Regions from separate parts of the Xenorhabdus ishibashii genome, predicted to be linked through region 1. Evidence: predicted binding sites of a transcription regulator. Region 1 holds the regulator's gene; each other region holds the start of a gene.
The links. Region 1 encodes LexA, which represses DNA repair genes until DNA is damaged. Its sites were predicted from a motif close to TNCTGTATGTACATACAGNA; they were not measured.

Region 2: sulA (SOS-induced cell division inhibitor SulA) is a predicted target of LexA. The motif match lies at 1,058-1,077, and genes of this name have one in related genera.
Region 3: Xish_RS15300 (metal-dependent hydrolase) is a predicted target of LexA. The motif match lies at 1,291-1,310, and genes of this name have one in related genera.

Annotation. Positions count from the first base shown of each region.
Region 1 is NZ_NJAK01000001.1:1,079,667-1,081,942, reverse strand. Features, by position in the region: gene plsB (glycerol-3-phosphate 1-O-acyltransferase PlsB) at 1-598, opposite strand, end outside; gene Xish_RS05075 (diacylglycerol kinase) at 736-1,107, shown strand; gene lexA (transcriptional repressor LexA) at 1,226-1,843, shown strand; gene zur (zinc uptake transcriptional repressor Zur) at 1,992-2,276, opposite strand, start outside.
Region 2 is NZ_NJAK01000001.1:380,599-382,874, forward strand. Features, by position in the region: gene Xish_RS01880 (nucleoside 2-deoxyribosyltransferase) at 1-182, shown strand, start outside; gene Xish_RS01885 (TfoX/Sxy family DNA transformation protein) at 232-855, opposite strand; gene sulA (SOS-induced cell division inhibitor SulA) at 1,199-1,666, shown strand; gene ompA (porin OmpA) at 2,023-2,276, shown strand, end outside.
Region 3 is NZ_NJAK01000001.1:3,239,535-3,241,810, reverse strand. Features, by position in the region: gene Xish_RS15310 (YniB family protein) at 1-274, opposite strand, end outside; gene hxpB (hexitol phosphatase HxpB) at 477-1,142, shown strand; gene Xish_RS15300 (metal-dependent hydrolase) at 1,341-1,934, shown strand.

The DNA.
Region 1 (2,276 bases):
AGTGCATTCTAGCCACACGGGCGAGCTTATTGGCGATGATATTATCTGTACCATGTTCATCGGCCATACGGCGTAAAGACACAGGTGTGGAGAAACGGACAAAACTATCGCGTCCAAGCCATAAGATCGCAAAAAACTTCTGCACGCCATTTAGCAAACGTAATTGTGGGGTTGTATGCCCTTCTTGCCCTTCGCGTCCTGGGGAGCGACCAAACATGACGGAAACTGGCACCATCTGGATATCCAGATCGGGATTATTATGATGCAAGTCCAGATAAGAGTGAAAAATTCTCACAGATTCATGTTTTGGCGCATAACAACGGAATACACGTGGTCCGTTATCGATAAAGACACAACTAGGAAGCTGTGTGTCACCAATTTCCAAAGGATTTAACGGATCAGGCAAATCTTGCGCCAGACATTGTTGACGTAGAGTCAATAAGTCTGTTTTTGAGTGATACGGCAATATGTACAAAATAGGCCGAGTCGTATCAAGACGCAGTTCCGCAATGGGATCCGTAGGGATTAGTTTACTTTTTACTAATAATTTTAGTGGTAAATTCAATAATTTATAATATATTTTACGCCAACCTGACATAACTGCTTTAAGCCTCTTGTTAGCAATGCATCGCAAGGATACCAGAAACAGGTTTTGAGATCTGTGGAAATAAGACAATAATAAGAGCTAAAAGTTATATAACCATACAATTATTAAGTTCATTAAAGAAAATTTTTATGGCAAATCAATCAACAGGTTTGAGCCGCATCATTAAAGCGGCTGGATATTCGGCGAAAGGAATCAAGGCAGCATGGCAAAATGAAGCGGCATTCCGGCAAGAAGCAATTGCTGCCATATTTGCGATCATCATTGCATTTTCTTTAGACATTGGCTTACTTGAGAGGCTCCTCCTGATTGGTTCTGTTATGCTGGTGGTCATTGTCGAAATCCTCAATAGTGCCATAGAAGCAGTCGTGGATCGCATCGGTAGTGAATATCATGAATTATCAGGTAGAGCGAAAGATATGGGGTCAGCGGCTGTATTGCTCACCATACTCTTGGCGCTGTTCACTTGGGGAATGATCTTTTGGTCGCATTTTGTGCGCTGAGGTGGCGTATTTTTTCATCAAATACGTTATTTAGCTGCTTTTACATGCTGACAGGTTCCCAATTCGATTTTACCTGTATATACTCACAGCTTGACTGTATAAACAAACAGGGGGCGAAATGAAAGCATTAACTGCCAGGCAGCAGCAAGTCTATGACTTGGTGCGTGACCATATTTCGCAAACGGGTATGCCACCAACACGTGCTGAAATTGCAGCGCGTCTTGGTTTTCGTTCACCTAACGCAGCAGAAGAGCATTTAAAGGCACTTGCGCGTAAAGGGGTGATAGAGATTATCTCTGGTGCATCCAGAGGTATCCGTTTGCTGCTTGAAGAGCAAGATGCAGGGGCAGGATTGCCGTTGATCGGTCGTGTTGCTGCTGGGGAACCACTGCTGGCTCAGGAACACATCGAAAGTCACTATAAGGTTGATCCTGAATTATTCAAACCAAGCGCTGATTTTCTGTTACGTGTCAGTGGTATGTCCATGAAAGACATTGGGATTATGGACGGAGATTTACTGGCTGTGCATAAAACCCAGGATGTTCATAATGGGCAAGTCATTGTGGCGCGGATTGAAGATGAAGTTACAGTAAAACGCTTCAGACAAACAGGAAACAAAATTGAACTGATTGCTGAGAATCCGGAATTTAAACCCATTGTTGTTGATTTGAGCGAACAGAATTTCACTATTGAAGGATTGGCCGTTGGCGTTATTCGTAGCGGAGACTGGTTCTGATTGTAAAGGCGGATGATTGCAGTTTGCCATTCTGGGGCGGTCATTTTTCCCAAAACCCGTTAAACTTAAGTTTAGCGGGAACCTGAAAATATATGATTATATCAGTTATGACCGCCTCATTACTCAATTTGGCCTCAAGCGTTTTTTCTTATTTCTTTTTATTTTCTTCAACCGAATGATTGTGCTGGCATGTATCACGCTTTGTGCAGGATTCAATCTCATGGCAGGAAGAACACATACCATGAACTTCTATCACACTATTTCGCAAGTGAAATCCCGTACCCTGAGCTAACTGTTGAATAGCTGATTCAATATCCTTTGCATCCTTTTCGGTTACCGAACCACAAAATTCACAGATAAACATTGCCGAAGTATGACATGGCTCTTCAAAATGATGACACAGCACATAGCTGTTTGTGGATTCTATTTTGTG
Region 2 (2,276 bases), 700 kb from region 1:
TATTAGTCACCGAAAAACCCTTTGATAACTCTGCCAGCCATCTACTAAAAGGCCTGTCTACTATTGCTCAGGTTCATCATGTTCCCCTGAATGATTTTGAACATGATCCAGCTATATTAAGCCATACCATTCAGTATATAGCAGAAGAGAAAGTTACCCCAAAAACCTCAGCCGTCGCATGAAACCAAGAAATAGTAGGGGCTTACGCCCCTATTCACCAAATTTTACTTATTATGGATGATTATCTGAATTATAGTGAACCAACTCGTTGTGCCAGCTAATTAATTCGCCACGTAATTTTTCTGGTAATACAGCAACATGACAGCCTTCTATTGCACCTGCTAATGCAAGCAATAAACTGACATTTGTTTTTTTCCTATGTTGCTGGAGTTTGAGATAAGTCGCTTTTGCCCCCAACATTCTTAATTCTTCTACTCTAGAAATACCAACTTTCCATAATTGCCTTTCTAAAGCTATTCCTAAATTAGGGAGATCTTTCAGCCTAAGAGGTATTTTTTGCCTATCAATTATTTCCTTCATTGTGTATTGGTAGGCTAAATTTACGTATTCGAATAACTGTTTTTGATCCTGCCAAAGTGTTTCATTAACACGATAATACCGCAAAGTCACAGGTATTCCTCTTTTTGAATAAATAAACTTTTCCATTCCCCTGGCTTTAAATAGTACCTCAGCATGACTATTTCCTCTTAAATAAAGCTCTCCATCAGAACTGATAGCAAATAAAACATCATCAATTAACAATCCAATGCCACCAAATTGAGATTTTTTCTTAAGCGTTCCCAGTGAAGATACACCATGTTGCAATTGAGCAAAACGAGTCCCAGATAAAAACATTTTTTATCACTCCATGAATCACATTCCAAAGTAATGTTTAATCATGCCTTTTGTTAATAAAATAGATAACTAGAACAACTAATTAAAACCATACGCAATCTATTTCCAACTGCCAATCGTTAAGGCAGAAAAATCCGAATTTCTGTAAATTTTTGCGAAGCGCTTTGAAAAAAAGAGACTTGCTTTTAATCAAATATCGTTATACTGTATAAATATACAGCTTATTATGACGAGGAACATTATGAGCATCCGATCAGCGTGGGAATATCTCATCGAGAAGACAACAGCTACTGGCACAACCGTAGACGAATATAAAATAAACGAAACAATGGTTGGGATGACCATGAAAAGAATATCTTCTTTGGAACCACCTCAATGCACTTCACACATGATAAAAGGCATGGTTAGTGAGCTGGTTTACAATGAACAACAGACTGTCATTAATCACATCCTTCTTCCTTTATTACGCCAGTCTGGAAAAGAAAATCGGTGGTTACTTTGGGTGAATCCTAATAAAAGGTTAAGTCGCCAATGGCTAATAGAGACTGGGCTTCCCTTAAATAAAGTTGTCCAACTAAACCAAATCCGTCCTATTGCTTCAATTAGTGCCATGGAAAAAGCGTTAGCGAGTGGTAATTACAGTATTGTATTGGGTTGGTTGCCTGAATTATCAGAATATCAATTAAATACGCTACAAATAGCCGCACAAAAAGGTATTACTCTCGGTTTTATTATGCGCCCACTAAATTTATCACATCAATTTATTTCACAATCAGATAGGCTACAAATTTACTCTAATTACTATCATTAATTAAAATTAGGATTAATCCCAATATTTTTTATAAAAAACAGGCTACTCATTGATAATCAATGTTGTTTGCAATGAGAATCTATGCATTAATATTGTAAACATTGTAAATGTTCGTCAGAAATATTTATTTTTTGTCAGTCAATAATTAAATTTTTTGTGCTACTAGTCACAGTGCACTTGTAACTTTTTAACTTCATTGTAGACTTTACTCAGTTTAGGGAGTTGTGCTGACCGCTCTTATATTTCAGAACACATCTTCTGATTAAAGCATGATTACCTAACAAAACATTTTAACCAGTGGCTAACAATAAGGCTTTTAAAGCCAATTGCCTATTTGGATGATAACGAGGCGTAAAATGAAAAAGACAGCTATCGCAGTAGCAGTGGCAGTGGCAGCTTTTGCAACTGCAGTTCAAGCAGCTCCAAAAGACAACACTTGGTATACCGGTGCTAAGCTGGGTTGGTCTCAATACCATGACGTAAATTTCTACGGCAATGGTTATGATAACCGGATTGGCAACGGCTCTCCCCACAAAAACCAGTTAGGTGCAGGTGCTTATGTTGGTTATCAAGTAAACCCCTATCTAGGTTTTGAACTGGGTTATGACTG
Region 3 (2,276 bases), 2.2 Mb from region 1:
CAGTGATTCCGGCTATACGATCAGGAGTTGGGGAATTTTTCCAGAAAAAATCCAAAAATGGTGTATTAAATTTAATCATTTCTGTCAGCATCTGAAGAAAATCATTCAATACCGCGTTAACACCACCTCCCCCAATACCATCACCTTTAACACCATGCCGCCATGCGGCTAGATTAATCACTGAGACAAAAGTTGACAACAAGGAGGGTACAAAAATAATCCAGCCCAGGATTCGCTTAGCGATAGCTACATACCTAGCTTGTTGATACGTCATTACATTCTCCATTAGCATAAATAATTTTATTTTTTACTCAATAATAGCTCATAAAGAGCCAACTTTAATCCTATTTACGGGGTTATTATCTTACCGATGAAACTATCGTTTTCTTTGCTATCACTCATAACGAGATTTAATTTATTGGAATTGTTACAATCAGATCTCTTTAATCACGGTTATCATCGCGGAGAGATTTGAGATGTCATTTTGTTTATCTATAGAAGCCGCCGTTTTTGATATGGATGGTTTACTGATTGACTCTGAACCTTATTGGAAGCAAGGAGAAAAAAACGTATTCAGTGAATTAGGGCTGGATTTAAATTTAGCAAAAAATTTACCTGACACATTGGGATTACGAGTCGATCAAGTTGTTGAGCTATGGTATCAAGCATCACCTTGGCAAAGTACTTCCAAACGTGAAGTTGAGCAACGCATCATCAATTATGTAGTTCAATCAGTTGAAAAACACCGTCCATTGCTACCTGGAGTAGAACATGCTTTAAATCTCTGTCGCGAACGTGGGTTAAAAATCGGTCTGGCTTCCGCCTCACCCTATGAAATGATCGAAAAAGTACTCGAATTGTTTAACCTACGACATTACTTCGATGTTGTTGTTTCTGCTGCACACTTACCTTACAGCAAACCACATCCCGAAGTTTATTTGCTGGCAGCCAGTCAACTTGAAGTCAATCCAATTAACTGTTTTACATTAGAAGACTCATTTAACGGTATGATAGCAACCAAAGCAGCAAGAATGCGTTCAATTGTCGTACCCGCTACCCATCATTTCGATGATCCCCGCTGGTCACTAGCTGATATCAAACTGAATTCACTGGAAAAATTAACACCAGAAAATATTACTTAATAGCCATCGCGCTGCCATTCTTTAATTCTTATTTTTCTGTATATGGTAGCGCAAATATCAACCTTCTCCTTCAACCAACCAAACCACAGCTTAAAAAATTTTCCTTGTTACCCTCTATCTTCCTCAGGCAAAACCCTCTATACTGCCTCACTGTATGTATAAACAGCAATCAGCATAAATAAATTAGTATAAATCGTTATGACAGCAGAAGGACATCTTCTTTTTTCCGTTGCCAGCCTTGTATTGGCTCACCAGCTAGAAATCACACCAGAAATAGCACAGGGAGACTGGTTACACATGCTTCCCGGCGTACTTCTGGCTTCATTGTTGCCAGATATCGACCATCCAAGTTCAACCCTAGGCAGATTGTTCCGCTTTATATCCATTCCAATCGCCCGATTATGCGGACATCGTGGATTTACACATAGTTTATTAGCACTACTCGTGGGGGTTACTCTATTCCAGACTGAAATACCTTCTAATTGGCCCATTCCAACTGACTTTATCCATGCAATGGTTATCGGTTATATCAGCCATCTTATTGCTGATATGCTTACCCCCGCTGGTATTCCACTATTATGGCCGCTAAGAATGCGTTTTTGTTTGCCTATTCTTAGAGGTAAGGAACGTAAAAAAGCCGAACGTTTTATTGCCGTACTGGTAGTGGTAATCGCTATTATCCTTCCACAACACATCAATTTTTCATTCGCTCATTATTTAAACAACTTGCAATTTAACAAAATACAGTTTGATAAATTATCGATTGATAAGCTACAAAATTTCTACAAGTAACTGATCAGTATACACATAAAATAAATATCTTAGCCCCATTTTAAAATGGGGTTACCTGAAAAATATAAACAATCTTTTACTCCCCCTCTCATCACCTTAAAAAAATCATTTTAAATTAACGATATATTGCCTTCGCAGCCTTTATCAAACAAAAAACAAACAGAATTTCATTAGAATATATAACCAATTGAACTAGCTAGTAAAAAATGATTATATTAAATTACATTTAATTATAAGAAAGAGAATTTTTATACTGATAAAATTTCATCTTAAGTACTTCATGGTATGTAGGAAATAGATTTCAAATTGGAATACAACTTACAAATCTATATTCCAGACTGC